DNA from 3 places in the Halomonas kashgarensis genome. Region 1 is predicted to be linked to each of the others. Evidence: predicted binding sites of a transcription regulator. Region 1 holds the regulator's gene; each other region holds the start of a gene.
What was found. Region 1 encodes sigma-54, which starts transcription at its own class of promoters, with help from an activator protein. Its sites were predicted from a motif close to TGGCACNNNNNTTGCTNT; they were not measured.

Region 2: R5M92_RS14725 (urease accessory protein UreD) is a predicted target of sigma-54. The motif match lies at 1,721-1,738, and genes of this name have one in related genera.
Region 3: glnK (P-II family nitrogen regulator) is a predicted target of sigma-54. The motif match lies at 2,206-2,223, and genes of this name have one in related genera.

What each region holds. Positions count from the first base shown of each region.
Region 1 is NZ_CP137552.1:1,508,834-1,513,102, forward strand. Features, by position in the region: gene lptB (LPS export ABC transporter ATP-binding protein) at 1-290, shown strand, start outside; gene R5M92_RS06970 (RNA polymerase factor sigma-54) at 429-1,841, shown strand; gene hpf (ribosome hibernation-promoting factor, HPF/YfiA family) at 1,944-2,252, shown strand; gene R5M92_RS06980 (PTS sugar transporter subunit IIA) at 2,257-2,727, shown strand; gene rapZ (RNase adapter RapZ) at 2,908-3,852, shown strand; gene R5M92_RS06990 (HPr family phosphocarrier protein) at 3,946-4,215, shown strand; gene pmbA (metalloprotease PmbA) at 4,240-4,269, opposite strand, start outside.
Region 2 is NZ_CP137552.1:3,205,287-3,209,555, forward strand. Features, by position in the region: gene ureC (urease subunit alpha) at 1-137, opposite strand, end outside; gene R5M92_RS14715 (urease subunit beta) at 134-454, opposite strand; gene R5M92_RS14720 (urease subunit gamma) at 467-769, opposite strand; gene R5M92_RS14725 (urease accessory protein UreD) at 795-1,679, opposite strand; gene R5M92_RS14730 (diguanylate cyclase) at 1,872-3,239, opposite strand; gene urtE (urea ABC transporter ATP-binding subunit UrtE) at 3,391-4,089, opposite strand; gene urtD (urea ABC transporter ATP-binding protein UrtD) at 4,089-4,269, opposite strand, start outside.
Region 3 is NZ_CP137552.1:3,250,865-3,255,133, forward strand. Features, by position in the region: gene R5M92_RS14940 (LysR family transcriptional regulator) at 1-775, opposite strand, end outside; gene R5M92_RS14945 (ferredoxin--NADP reductase) at 982-1,758, shown strand; gene glnK (P-II family nitrogen regulator) at 1,839-2,177, opposite strand; gene R5M92_RS14955 (DMT family transporter) at 2,370-3,251, shown strand; gene R5M92_RS14960 (ammonium transporter) at 3,325-4,269, opposite strand, start outside.

The DNA.
Region 1 (4,269 bases):
TGGAAATTGCCCGTGCGCTTGCCACAGAGCCCGCTTTCATTCTTCTGGATGAACCATTTGCCGGGGTCGATCCGATCTCCGTCGGCGAAATCAAGACCATTATCCGCGCGCTCAAGGCGCGCGAAATCGGCGTTCTCATAACCGATCACAATGTGCGCGACACATTGGATATCTGTGACACCGCCTATATCGTCGGCGATGGCCAGATCATTGCCAGCGGCCCGCCACAGGGCATACTGGACAACCAACAGGTGCGCGACGTTTACCTGGGCGCCGACTTCAAGCTCTAGACGACTTCATACTCTAGCCGTCTCAAGCGCCAGATGGCATGCTTATTGCCGGTGGCATGCATATTGCAAAAGTTGACTTGCACCTGGTCCTTGCTCGCACTAGGGTTAAGCTTTCCGATTACGCACGCGAGTCCCGCTATGGTCATGAAAGCCTCTCTTCAATTGCGCATGGGCTCCCAGCTGACCATGACGCCGCAATTGCAACAGGCGATCGCGCTGCTGCAATTATCCACTCTCGATCTGCGTCAGGAAATCCAGCAGGCGCTCGATTCCAACCCCCTGCTCGAGCAGGAGGAGGAGTTCAGCGAGCAGGCGGTGGACGAGGCACAGGAAGCCGAGTGGTCCGAGGACATCCCTAACGAACTGGCGCTCGACAGCGACTGGTCGGATACCTACCAGGACATGGTGCCCGCCGCCGGCAGCGGCGAAGGTCCGGATTTCGAGCGTCAGGCCGCCGGCCAGAGTCTGCAGGGGCACCTGCTCTGGCAACTGGCCATGACCGATCTCGACTGGCGCGAACGGCAGATAGCGGAAAGCCTGATCGATGCCATCGATGTCAATGGCTACCTGACCCAGACCTTGTCCGAGCTGCGCGACGGGCTACGCGATCAGGGCCTCGAAGGCATAAGCACTCGAGAGGTGGAAACCATTCTGCTCCGCTTGCAGCAGTTCGAGCCCACCGGCATCTTCGCCCGAGATCTACGCGAATGCCTGATGCTGCAGCTCGCCACCCTGGCCGATGACACCCCCCTGCTCGCCCACGCCCGCCGTTTGGTCCGCCAGTTTCTCGAGGCGCTGGGCAAGAACGACACCCGCCTGCTCAAGCGTCGGCTGGGACTGGACGAGACCCAGCTCGAGGATGTTATCTCGCTGATACGCACCCTGGACCCGCGTCCGGGCAGCGCCTTCAGCGACGCGGACGAAGGCTACGTCGTCCCCGATCTGGTGGTGCGCCACGATGCCCAGGGCTGGCATCTCGACTTGAACCCCGAGGCGCTACCCAGGCTCAGGATTCAGCCCGATTACGCCAGCCTCATCAAGCGCGCCGACAAGAGCCAGGACAATCAATATCTCAAGGAACACCTCCAAGAGGCTCGGTGGCTGATCAAGAGCCTGTCCAGCCGCAACGACACCTTGTTGCGCGTGGGGCGCGAAATCGTCACCCGTCAGCTCGGCTTTCTCGAGCAAGGCGAGGAGGCCATGAAACCCTTGATTCTCGCCGATATCGCCAGCGCCGTGGACATGCACGAATCGACCATTTCGCGCGTCACCACCCAGAAGTTCATTCATACGCCACGCGGGGTCTTCGAGCTCAAGTACTTCTTCTCCAGCCAGATAGGCAGCGCCGACGGCGACAGCCACTCCAGTACCGCCATTCGTGCCCGACTGAAGAAACTGATCCAGGAAGAGCCTCCAGGCAAACCGCTTTCCGACAGCCGGCTGGTCACCCTGCTTGGCGACAGTGGTATTCAGGTGGCTCGCCGTACCGTCGCCAAGTACCGTGAGGCGATGGGAATTCCCTCTTCCAGCGAACGACGCAGGCTACGCTGAAGTAGAGCTCTCGTGGAAATCGAGAAAGTTGTTCGCGGGGCTTTGCTCAGCAGGAAAAAGAGTTACAATCGAAGTACAGTCCGATGGATAAGGAGTACGTCAATGCAAGTCAACATCACAGGTCATCATGTCGAACTCACTGACGCCCTGCGTGACTACGTCGAGGAAAAACTCGCTCGCGTTGAACGCCATTACGACAATATCACTACCGTTCAGGTAACCCTGTCCATCGAAAAAGAGCGTCAGCACGCGGCCTGTACGTTGCACGCGGCCGGTGCCGATCTTCACGCCGAGGCCATGGATTCGGACATGTATGCCGCCATCGATGCACTGGCCGACAAGATCGACCGTCAACTGGTCAAGCATAAGGAAAAAGCACAAGCCCGCGCCCAAGGCGCTGGCGTGCGCTGAGCCAATGATGCTGGAAACCATCCTGCCCCCCGAGCGCGTGCTCTATGATGTGCCCGGGGGAAGCAAGAAACGGGTGCTGGAATTCTTCAGCACCTTTATCGCCCAGAACACCCCCAGTCTCGATAGCCAGGAAGTCTTCAGTCGCTTGATCGGTCGAGAGCGCCTAGGCAGTACCGGGATCGGCAATGGTGTCGCTATCCCCCATGCGCGCAGTCCGCATTGCGATGCCCCCATTGCAGGTTTTCTGAAGCTGGCCGAAGCCATCGATTTCGATGCCGTCGACGGTGAACCCGTGGACCTCATCTTCGTGCTGCTGGTCCCGGAAGAGGCGGATGATACTCACCTTGCCCTGCTAGGCCAGGTGGCGACCATCATGAATGACGGCGACACCCGTGTCCGGTTGCGCAAAAGCACCAGTCAACGTGAGCTGCTGGAGTTGCTGAGAGACAAGATCAGGCAGCAGAGCTCCAGTTAGTTCGGCACCGTTCAGCTTCTGGCGTGCTTCTGTCAAATTACGCTTTCGATACGATTCTGCCTCCGTTACCGGACGGCCCTCGATAGAGGCTTACTTGCAAACCTCTCGCCTATTTCGCCTTGAAGAATGGCTGCAACCTGCACGGTAATAGCTAAAATACGGTGCGGAAGGAGATTCGTCATGCAACTCGTGATTATCAGCGGTCGCTCGGGATCGGGAAAGTCCATTGCCCTGCAGGCATTGGAGGATCTCGGCTATTACGCTATCGACAACCTTCCCGCCATGCTTCTGGATTCATTGATAGAGGAGCTCGGTGAGGGCGGCAATCGCAGCCATCTGGCGGTAAGCGTCGACGCGCGTAATCTTCCCCATGCCTTGAAGCGTTTTCCCAGCCTGCTGCAGGAGCTCAAGCGTCGACATATCGATTGCCAGCTCATCTACATGACAACCGATGCGCGCATCTTGCTGGAACGATACTCGGCCACCCGGCGTCGTCATCCGCTGACTCGCGATAGCGAAATGACCCTGGAAGAAGCGATAGCCCACGAGGAAGAGGCGCTGAGCGAGATACGCGATCTTTCCGATCTGATGATCGATACCTCGCGGCTATCGGTTCACGATCTGCGGCGTCGCATTACCGACCAGGTTTCCCATCATCAGCGCGATCAGTTGACGCTGACTTTCGAGTCGTTCGGTTACAAGCGAGGCATCCCGCTGGATGCCGATCTCGTCTTCGATGGACGTTGCCTGCCCAACCCCTACTGGGACCCCAACCTACGCGGTGCCACCGGTCGCGATGCATCCATCGCCGCCTTTCTGGAAGGCTATCCCTTGGTGGAGGAGATGCTGACCGATATCCAGGCCTGGCTGGAACGCTGGCTGCCCGCCTATCAAAGCAGCCAACGCAGCTACCTGACCGTCGCCATCGGCTGTACCGGCGGCCAGCACCGCTCCGTCTACCTTGTCGAGCAGCTGGCCGCCAGGCTGGTAGGCAATTTCGGCCAGATCAGCCTGCGTCATCGCGAGCTGGGGTTGCAGCACACTCTCACGAATACAACTCAAATTGCCACCAGTTCAAGTGCAAGCAATGGCGACCCGGCGGCATTCACCTGCGAACAGGACTGACCCGATTCGACCTCACCGTGCCACAAGGATTGTCGGATACGCGAAGCCATGGGAAAGGCGGATAGACAAGGATAGATAGACAAGGGATAAAAGGTGCCTGAACGCAAATTGACTCTCATCAACCGACGCGGCCTGCATGCCCGAGCCGCCACCAAACTGGTGCAATGCACGCAAGGCTTCAAGGCCCGCGTGAGCGTACGCAAGGGCGAGATGGAAGCCGATGCCGCCAATATCATGGCATTGTTGATGCTGGCGGCTCCCTGCGGCACGGAACTCACCGTGCAGGCGGAAGGTGAAGATGCCGACCAGGCCCTGGAGGCAGTCCAGACCCTGGTCGAGTCTCGCTTCGATGAAGACGCCTGAACCCGCTCGAAAGCCTGAAATTGTTCAGTCTTCCCCTCCAGCCACCGTCATTTC
Region 2 (4,269 bases), 1.7 Mb from region 1:
TAGTGGGTGGCGTCTTTCTCGACCTCGATCCACAGCTCGGTATCGCCCAGGCGCACGCGGTCACCCACGGTGGGGCCGTACATATCGGCGTAAGCCTGGCGGCCGATTTTATTGGAAGAGCTGTTGACTGGCTTCATGATTTTCCTCCCGCTAGCGGCCCCATCACATCGCCGCGAAAGCCGTAAATTTCGCGCTTGCCGACATAGGGAATCAGCGTGACTTCACGGCTCTGGCCGGGTTCGAAGCGAATCGCCGTGCCCGCCGCCACATCGAGCCGATAGCCACGCGCCTTGGCGCGGTCGAAGGTCAGCGCCGGGTTGGCTTCGGCGAAGTGGTAATGCGATCCGATCTGGATCGGCCGGTCGCCGGTGTTGGCCACCTCGACGGTGATCCGCTCACGCCCCGCGCACAGCTCGATATCGTCCTCTTTCAACTGATACTCACCGGGAATCATTGCACAGCTCCCTCAAACAATGGGTGAATGGACGGTGACCAATTTCGTACCATCCGGAAAGGTGGCCTCGACCTGGACCTCGTCGACCATCTCGGCCACGCCCTCCATCACGTCGTCACGGGAGAGAATCTCGCGGCCATAGCTCATCAAATCGGCCACGCTCCTGCCGTCGCGAGCGCCCTCCATGATCTCGAAACTGATCAGCGCCACAGCTTCGGGGTAGTTGAGCTTAAGACCGCGCGCTTTGCGCCGCTCGGCAAGCTGGGCGGCGGAAAACAGCAGCAGCTTGTCCTTGTCTCTCGGGGTCAGTTCCATGAGGCGTCTCCATATGGGGTCATGTTCAGGTAAGCCAGATACGCGGCGTATGGGCATCACGCTCGATCAAGCGTGGGCGCAGCAGGTGCCAGGCCCGCTCGCATAGCGTCCAGGCTTCATTGCGCGAGTTGCCCAGGTAGCGCAGCAGCAGTACGCCGTGGCGTTGGGTCACGGCCCAGCGAGGCGAATCCGGCAGGGTTTCGCGCAGCGCTTCGATAGCTTCAACTGCATCGCTCAGACCCACCGCCCAGAGGGTAGCCTGTACCGTGGCGCCGCCCTGGCCCCAGCATCCGCTGAAACGCGGGTGTTGCGGATCAAGCGTCTGGCGCTCCAGCCACAGCGGCTTGCCGTCATGGGTCAGCCGGAAACGCTGGTCCAGCTGGCCGGAGATATAGGGCAGATCGCTTGCCGGTCGCCCCAAGGCCAGCACTTCCCACCCCAGGCAACGGGCATCGCCTTCCAGGGCTATGTGAGTGGTTTGCCGCCCACGGGAGCCATCGAAGGCGATGGTTTCCTGGGGCAGCCATTCCAGCACCGCTCCGGCGGCGATGTTAAGGCGGGTCTCCTGCTGCCAGGCCACGCCATGGCTATCCGCCTTGTAGAGCTTGTTGGCCGCCGGTGTGGTCAGCAGGGCATGAGCGCTGCTCTCCACGCTGGCGGTAATCGACAGGGAATCACCACTGACCAGCCCGCCGGGCGGATGCAGCAGGTAGACATGGCAGGCACCGCCGCGACCCTCCGGGTAGAACGGCCGCTGCACTCGCAGCGGCCCCTGATGACGGGCATGGAGCATGCGTGTCGCGTCAGCGCGGCGAGCAAACGTCAGCGTCAGCGAAGCCGCCCAGTGGCGGCCCTTGTCGAAACGGTGGCCGGAATCGCGGGTGGGGTCAGCGGGAACACACAGGGGCATGGGCAGCAGTCACGTCCTTTGAAAGTCATTCGTTTCTTTCAAATGCAAGGAATGCGCCAAAATGGTGAAAATGGGAGGCCAAAAGGAATCATCAGCATTTTGAAGGCGAAAATGACTCTTTCGCTCACCCGTCACACGCACTAAAAGAGTGCGAAAAATAGCGCTTCTGCACCATAGAAATACATGGAAGGGTCACGCGCTCTGCACAACGACACAGTCTCGTCCGCTGCGTTTCGCCTGATACAGCGCCCGGTCCGCCCGCTGCATAGAGCGCTGATAGTCGGGGTGGCCGTCGTGCAGCGTTACCCCCACGCTGACGGTCACGTTGAGTAGCGTATCGGCGGCGGCGAGCATTGGCTCCTTGGCTACCGTCTGGCGCAGCCGCTCGGCGAACAGCCGGCTGCCGTGCTGATCGGTATCCACCAGGACGATCAAGAACTCCTCGCCGCCCATGCGGAATACGTAATCACCGCCACGGGTGGAGCGATCCAGAATGCTCGCCACCTGCTGAAGTACGCTATCCCCCGCATCGTGCCCATGGGTATCGTTGATCGACTTGAAGTGGTCGATATCGACCATGAGCAATGCGAAGCGCTTATCGGAGTGGCGGGATATCTCGATTTCCCGGTTGAGCACCACCGGCAGGAATTTGCGGTTGAGCAACCGGGTCAAGCTGTCGCGCCCCGCTTCCAGGCCGGAGGCACGTTCCAGCATATCGTTCAACAGCATCAGGATGGTGCGCACGGCGTCACGGATCTCATTCAACGCCTGTAACTTCTCGTTGACATCCTCATAGCCCAGAGCAGGCAGCCACTCCTGATCCACCCGGTTAATATGCCGAGAGATGACGGCGATTTCCCGCGACCCCTCGAATGCATGGCACGCCTTATGGAAGTACCACAGCCCGAACTCGGAATTGGCGAGCCTGGGAAGCGCACCGGTTTCCCGTTGGGCGGCTACGGCGAACATCAGCGTGTTTTCCCAGTTCAACAGTGCCGAGCGTTGGCGCTCGCGCTCGTCGCCGATGCTCTGGGTCAGGGAGAAAAGCTTGTACGCCTCTTCTGTACGTGTATTGCGATCATTGGCGACTGAGTACGCATGGCTCATGATCTCCATGGCCATGTCGATATGATCCGATACATAAATGCAAGCGGCGCCCGGCGCCAGCGGACGCTCGAAAGCAGCATTGATCTGGGCGTAAAACGCCTGCTTCAACTGCCTTGCCCCGTTAAGCACCAGGTTGACGGGAATATCGATACGGGCATGCACTTGCCCCACTTTCTCCTGCTGTTCGACAAGCGCGACAAAGTCGCTATGTTCCACAGCGAACATGGTACTTAGCCAGCGCCGCATGGAGGGGTTCAAGCGCTGCTGCACTTGCTCGTTGGAGAGAAACAGCGTGGCATGGGGGTCTTCCAGCATCACCGTATAGAAGTGGTCGGCAAAGAGGGCACAATGCTGCTCCACTAGTGCCGCCACCGCTTGGCGCAGCGGCTCGGGAGTATGCTCCTGAAGCGTTTGCCATTCGGCGGCGAGCTGATGTTTGTCTTTATAGCGCATGGCCCATCCCATATTTTTTGCGAAAGCTTATTAAAGTTAGCCATGGTACACCCAAATAACGCGGCCAACATGCTTACGGAACGGCAACAACCACTGCGCCCGCCTTGTTTGGCGGGCGCAGAAAGAGAAGGAATGGTGAGAGCTTAACGACCTATACCGTCAGATGCTGCTTGATCAGCTCATCGGAGAGTTCGCTGATTTCGCCTTTGGCCACGGGGCGGCCGCGGTCCATGATCACGAAGCGGTCGGCGTACTTGCGCGCAAAGGGCAGCTTCTGCTCGACCAGCAGTACGGTCAGGCCGTCCTCGGCAATTAACCGCCGGATTACCTGGCCGATCTGGGCGACGATATTGGGCTGAATGCCCTCCCCCGGTTCGTCCAGAATCAATACCTTGGGTTCGATGACCAGGGCGCGGCCGATCGCCAGTTGCTGTTGCTGGCCGCCGGATAGGTCACCGCCACGGCGGTGCTTCATCTCTTTGAGCACCGGAAACAGCTCGTAGATACGCTCCGGGATTTTTTTCAGCCCATCGCGGCGAGCGGCAAGGCCGGTGCGCAGATTCTCCTCCACGGTGAGCAGGGGGAATATCTGCCGCCCCTGGGGCACGTAGCCCACCCCCTGGCGCGAACGCGCCTCGATGGGCTGACGTGTCAGCTCCACGCCGTCGGCGTAGCGGATGCTACCGCTTTCCACCGCCTCCTCGCCCATGATGGCCTTCATCAGGGTGGTCTTGCCGACACCGTTACGTCCCATCACGCAGGTGCATTGCCCCTGGGGCACCTCCAGGTCGAGATCCCACAAGGTATGGCTTTCACCGTAGAACTGGTTGAGTTTGTCGATACTCAGCATCAGGCAAGCTCCTTTTCGTCGGCTCCCAGGTAGACCTCGACCACCTTCGGGTCGCTCGCCACCTGGTCCATGCTGCCTTCGGCCAGCACGCTGCCCTGGTGGAGCACGGTCACGGTGCGCGCAATCGAGCGCACGAACCCCATGTCGTGCTCCACCACCACCACCGATTGTTTGCCGGCG
Region 3 (4,269 bases), 1.7 Mb from region 1:
TGGGTAGCGGCACTAGGCTGCCGCGACGAAAGGCGTCGCGTAGCGCCAGCTTGGAGACGCAGCCGATTCCCAGACCCGATTCCACCGCACGCTTGATACCTTCGGTATGCTCAAGCTCGAGCAGGGTGTTGAAACGGCTGCGGCGATGACGAGTCGCCTGTTCCAGGGTCATGCGGGTACCCGAGCCCTGCTCGCGCATGATCCAGTCCTCGCGCAACAGGCGCTCCAGTTCGAGCCCCGTACTGCCTGCTAGCGGGTGCCGCGGTGAGCAGAACACGCACAATTCATCCTCCACCCAGGGCTGGCTGATGATCGCCTCGTCATCGCATTGACCCTCGATCAACCCCAGGTCCAGCGAGTGCTGACGTACCCCGTCGATGATATTGCGCGTATTGCGTACCGACAGGCGTACTCGGCTTCCCGGATAGCGCTGCATGAAATCGCTGATCAGAAGCGTGGCCAGGTAGTTGCCGATGGTCAACGTCGCCCCGACGTCCAGCGAGCCCACGCCCTGCTGACCCCGCAGCAGCTCCTCGACTTCCTCCGCCCGGTCGAGTAACGCCACCGCCTTGGGCAGCAACTGGAACCCCAGCGCGTTCAGCTTCAGCCGCTTGCCGATTCGATCCAGCAACTGGCAGTCAAATTGTCGCTCCAGCTCCGCCAGTGCCGTACTCGTGGCAGACTGGGAGAGCGCCAGCACACGTGCCGCATGGGAAACGCTTTCGTGCTGGGCAACGGCCACGAAGACTTCCAGTTGCCGCAGGGTATAGTGCATGACGTTACCTCGAGTCCAGTATTCACGCTGGCGAGAGTGATTTTCAAAATTATATCGGAAAAGTAGATAAGCGTTATTCAAATAATCTGTTTAACAGATATGTCATGTTTTCTTAGACTTGTCGGCAACTCTAGAAACAATTTTTATTCCATAACCGCATAGAAGTCGGTTGGCGCAAGACCTTCCGGCCTGACCAAGGAACCATCATGAGCAAGTTCGCCCTGGAAGACGTCCTGAGTGTTCACCACTGGAACGACACCCTGTTCAGCTTTCGCACCACCCGCGAGCGCAGCCTGCGTTTCAAGACTGGCCAATTCGTCATGATCGGTCTTGAAGTGAACGGCAAGCCCTTGATGCGCGCCTACTCGATTGCCAGCCCCAACTATGAGGATCATCTGGAGTTCTTCAGCATCAAGGTGCCCGATGGCCCGCTGACCTCGCGTCTGCAGCACCTGAAGGTCGGTGACCAGATCATGGTCAGCCGCAAGCCCACCGGCACCTTGGTGACCGACGACCTTCTGCCGGGGCGCAATCTCTACATGCTCTCCACCGGTACTGGCCTGGCGCCGTTTTTGAGCCTGATCCAGGACCCTGAAGTCTACGAGCGCTATGAAAAGGTAGTGCTGGTACATGGGGTACGCGAGGTTTCCGAGCTGGCCTACGCCGACTTCATCACCAAGGAGCTGCCGGCCCACGAGTACCTGGGCGAAGATGTCGCGGAGAAACTGGTCTACTACCCCACCGTCACTCGCGAGCAGTTTCACACCATGGGCCGCTTGACCGACCATATCCGCAGCGGCAAGTTATTCGAGGATACCGGCCTGCCGCCCATCGACCCGCGCCAGGATCGGGCGATGATCTGCGGCAGCCCGGCGATGCTCGACGATACCAGCGCCCTGCTGGACGAGTTGGGAATGAACATCTCGCCGCGCATGGGCGAACCCGGCGACTATGTCATCGAGCGCGCTTTCGTCGAGAAGTAATCAATCAATATAAGTCGTCATTAAAAAAGCCCGAGGCGTGCCATCACACGTCTCGGGCTTTTTGCGTCTAGCGCTTGTGCTTAAACCGCATCCTTGCCGGTCTCGCCGGTACGGATACGAATCACCTGCTCCAGCGGCATGACGAAGATCTTGCCATCCCCAATCTTGCCGGTATTGGCGACCTGGGTGATCGCTTCGATGACCTGCTCGGCCATGTCGTCGTCCACGGCGACTTCCAGCTTGACCTTGGGCAAGAAGTCGACCACATACTCCGCACCGCGATACAGCTCGGTATGGCCCTTCTGCCGACCGAAGCCCTTCACCTCGGTGACGGTAATGCCCTGGACGCCGATCTCGGAAAGCGATTCACGTACGTCGTCAAGCTTGAACGGCTTGATAATTGCTGTCACCAGTTTCATCGCGCTTCCCCTATCCTTATCTCATTCATGTGAACCACCTGTGCCAAGCATACACCGCCGTGGGCCGAGAATAAAAAGCCTCCCCGTGGATCGCGTGAAAGGCTGCACGACGAGGACTAGGATGAGCATGAGTTCACCGCTATGCGTGCTTGCGCATACTCGATCATCATTGAGTCATCGGGAGATTTGGGATTGTTTTCAGCTACCGCGCTTGTCATAGCAGCCGCCTTTCAATGGGGCTTGGCCGGCGGTCTTGCCAGCCTGCTCATGTCCCGGGGCTGGTCGCCCGAGGTGATTTCCTTCTGGCGCATCCTGGTGGGGCTGGGATGCATGGCGATCTGGCTGGCCATCATCCGTCTTCAAGGGCGGGGCTTCTCATTCAACCGCCGGCTGGTGCTGTGGTCATTAATCGCGGGGCTCGGGGTCGCCGGCAACTTCACCTTCTATTTCATCAGCATCAGCGAGGGCAGCGTGGCGGTGGCCGTCACGCTGATGTACAGCGCACCGGTCTTCGTCTACCTGGTCTCCTTTATTGCCGGAGTGGAGCGTCCCACACCGGTGAAACTGGTCAGCATCGCGCTGGTGATCGGAGGGGTCGTGCTGCTGACCGGCATCTACCGCACCCAGGCGGGCGCCGTCTCGACGCTGGGCATCGCCACCGGCCTGCTTTCGGGGCTTTCCTACGCTCTGTTCATCTTCGGCTTCAAGTATGCCGGCAGTTACGGCCCGGCGCCGAGTGTACTGGCGATTGCCTTTGCCACCGGCACATTGATCTTGTTGCCGTTGATCGACCTCGGCCAGGCGGTGGCCGTAACCGTCTCCGCCGATGTGGCATGGTTCATCCTGCTGGGTCTGCTGGGCGCGGGCTTGTCGTTCTACTGCTATATCACCGGCCTGCGTCACACCTTGCCCACTACGGCTTCGATCGTGGCCATGGTGGAGCCGGTCACCGCGGCTCTCTTCGGCCTGTTCGTATTGAGCGAAGCGCTGGATCTGCCACAAGTAGCGGGCATGGTGCTGATTCTGAGTGCGGTAACCGGGCTGAGTGTGCTGCAGAGCCGTCCTTCAAGCTAACTCGCGATATCAAAAAAAGCCTCCCCGAAGGGAGGCCAGGTGGAGCACGCCAGCTCACAGGGTAAGCTTCTCCTTATTTCTTGGAGGAGCTGAATTCAGGATAGGCTTCCAGGCCACACTCGGCGATATCGACCCCTTCATACTCTTCTTCTTCGCTGACCCGGATACCCATGATGGCCTTGATGATGAACCAGACGATCAAGCTGGCCACGAACACCCAGATGAAGATACCGAGGATACCGATGATCTGGGCACCGAAGCTGGCATCGCCGTTGGACAGCGGCACCGCCAGAACACCCCAGATACCCACTACCCCGTGAGCAGAGATGGCACCCACCGGGTCATCGAGCTTCAGCTTGTCCAGAGTCACGATCGACGCCACCACGAGAACACCGCCCACGGCACCGATCAGACAGGCACCCAGCGCCGTTGGCGATAGCGGGTCGGCAGTGATCGACACCAGGCCGGCAATCGCGCCGTTGAGCGCCATGGTCAGGTCCGCCTTGCGGAACCACAGCTTGGCCAGGATCAGGGCGGCGATGACACCACCCGCGGCGGCGGCGTTGGTGTTGACGAATACCTGGGCCACGTTGTTTGCCGAACCGACGTCGGACATCTTCAACTCGGAACCACCGTTGAACCCGAACCAGCCCATCCACAGGATGAAGGTACCCAGGGTCGCCAGCGGCAGGTTGGCACCGGGGATGGCGTAGATGGCGCCGTCCTTGCCGTACTTGCCTTTACGCGGCCCGAGTACCAGTACGCCGGCCAGTGCCGCGGCGGCACCCGCCAGGTGGACGATCCCGGAGCCGGCATAGTCGGAGTAGCCGACTTCGGCCAACCAGCCGCCACCCCATGTCCAGTAACCGGATACCGGGTAGATGAACGCGGTCATCACCACGGCGAAGGCGAGGAAGGCCCACAGTTTCATGCGCTCGGCCACGGCACCGGAGACGATCGACATCGCCGTGGCAACGAACACCACCTGGAAGAAGAAGTCGGAACGCATGGAGTAGTA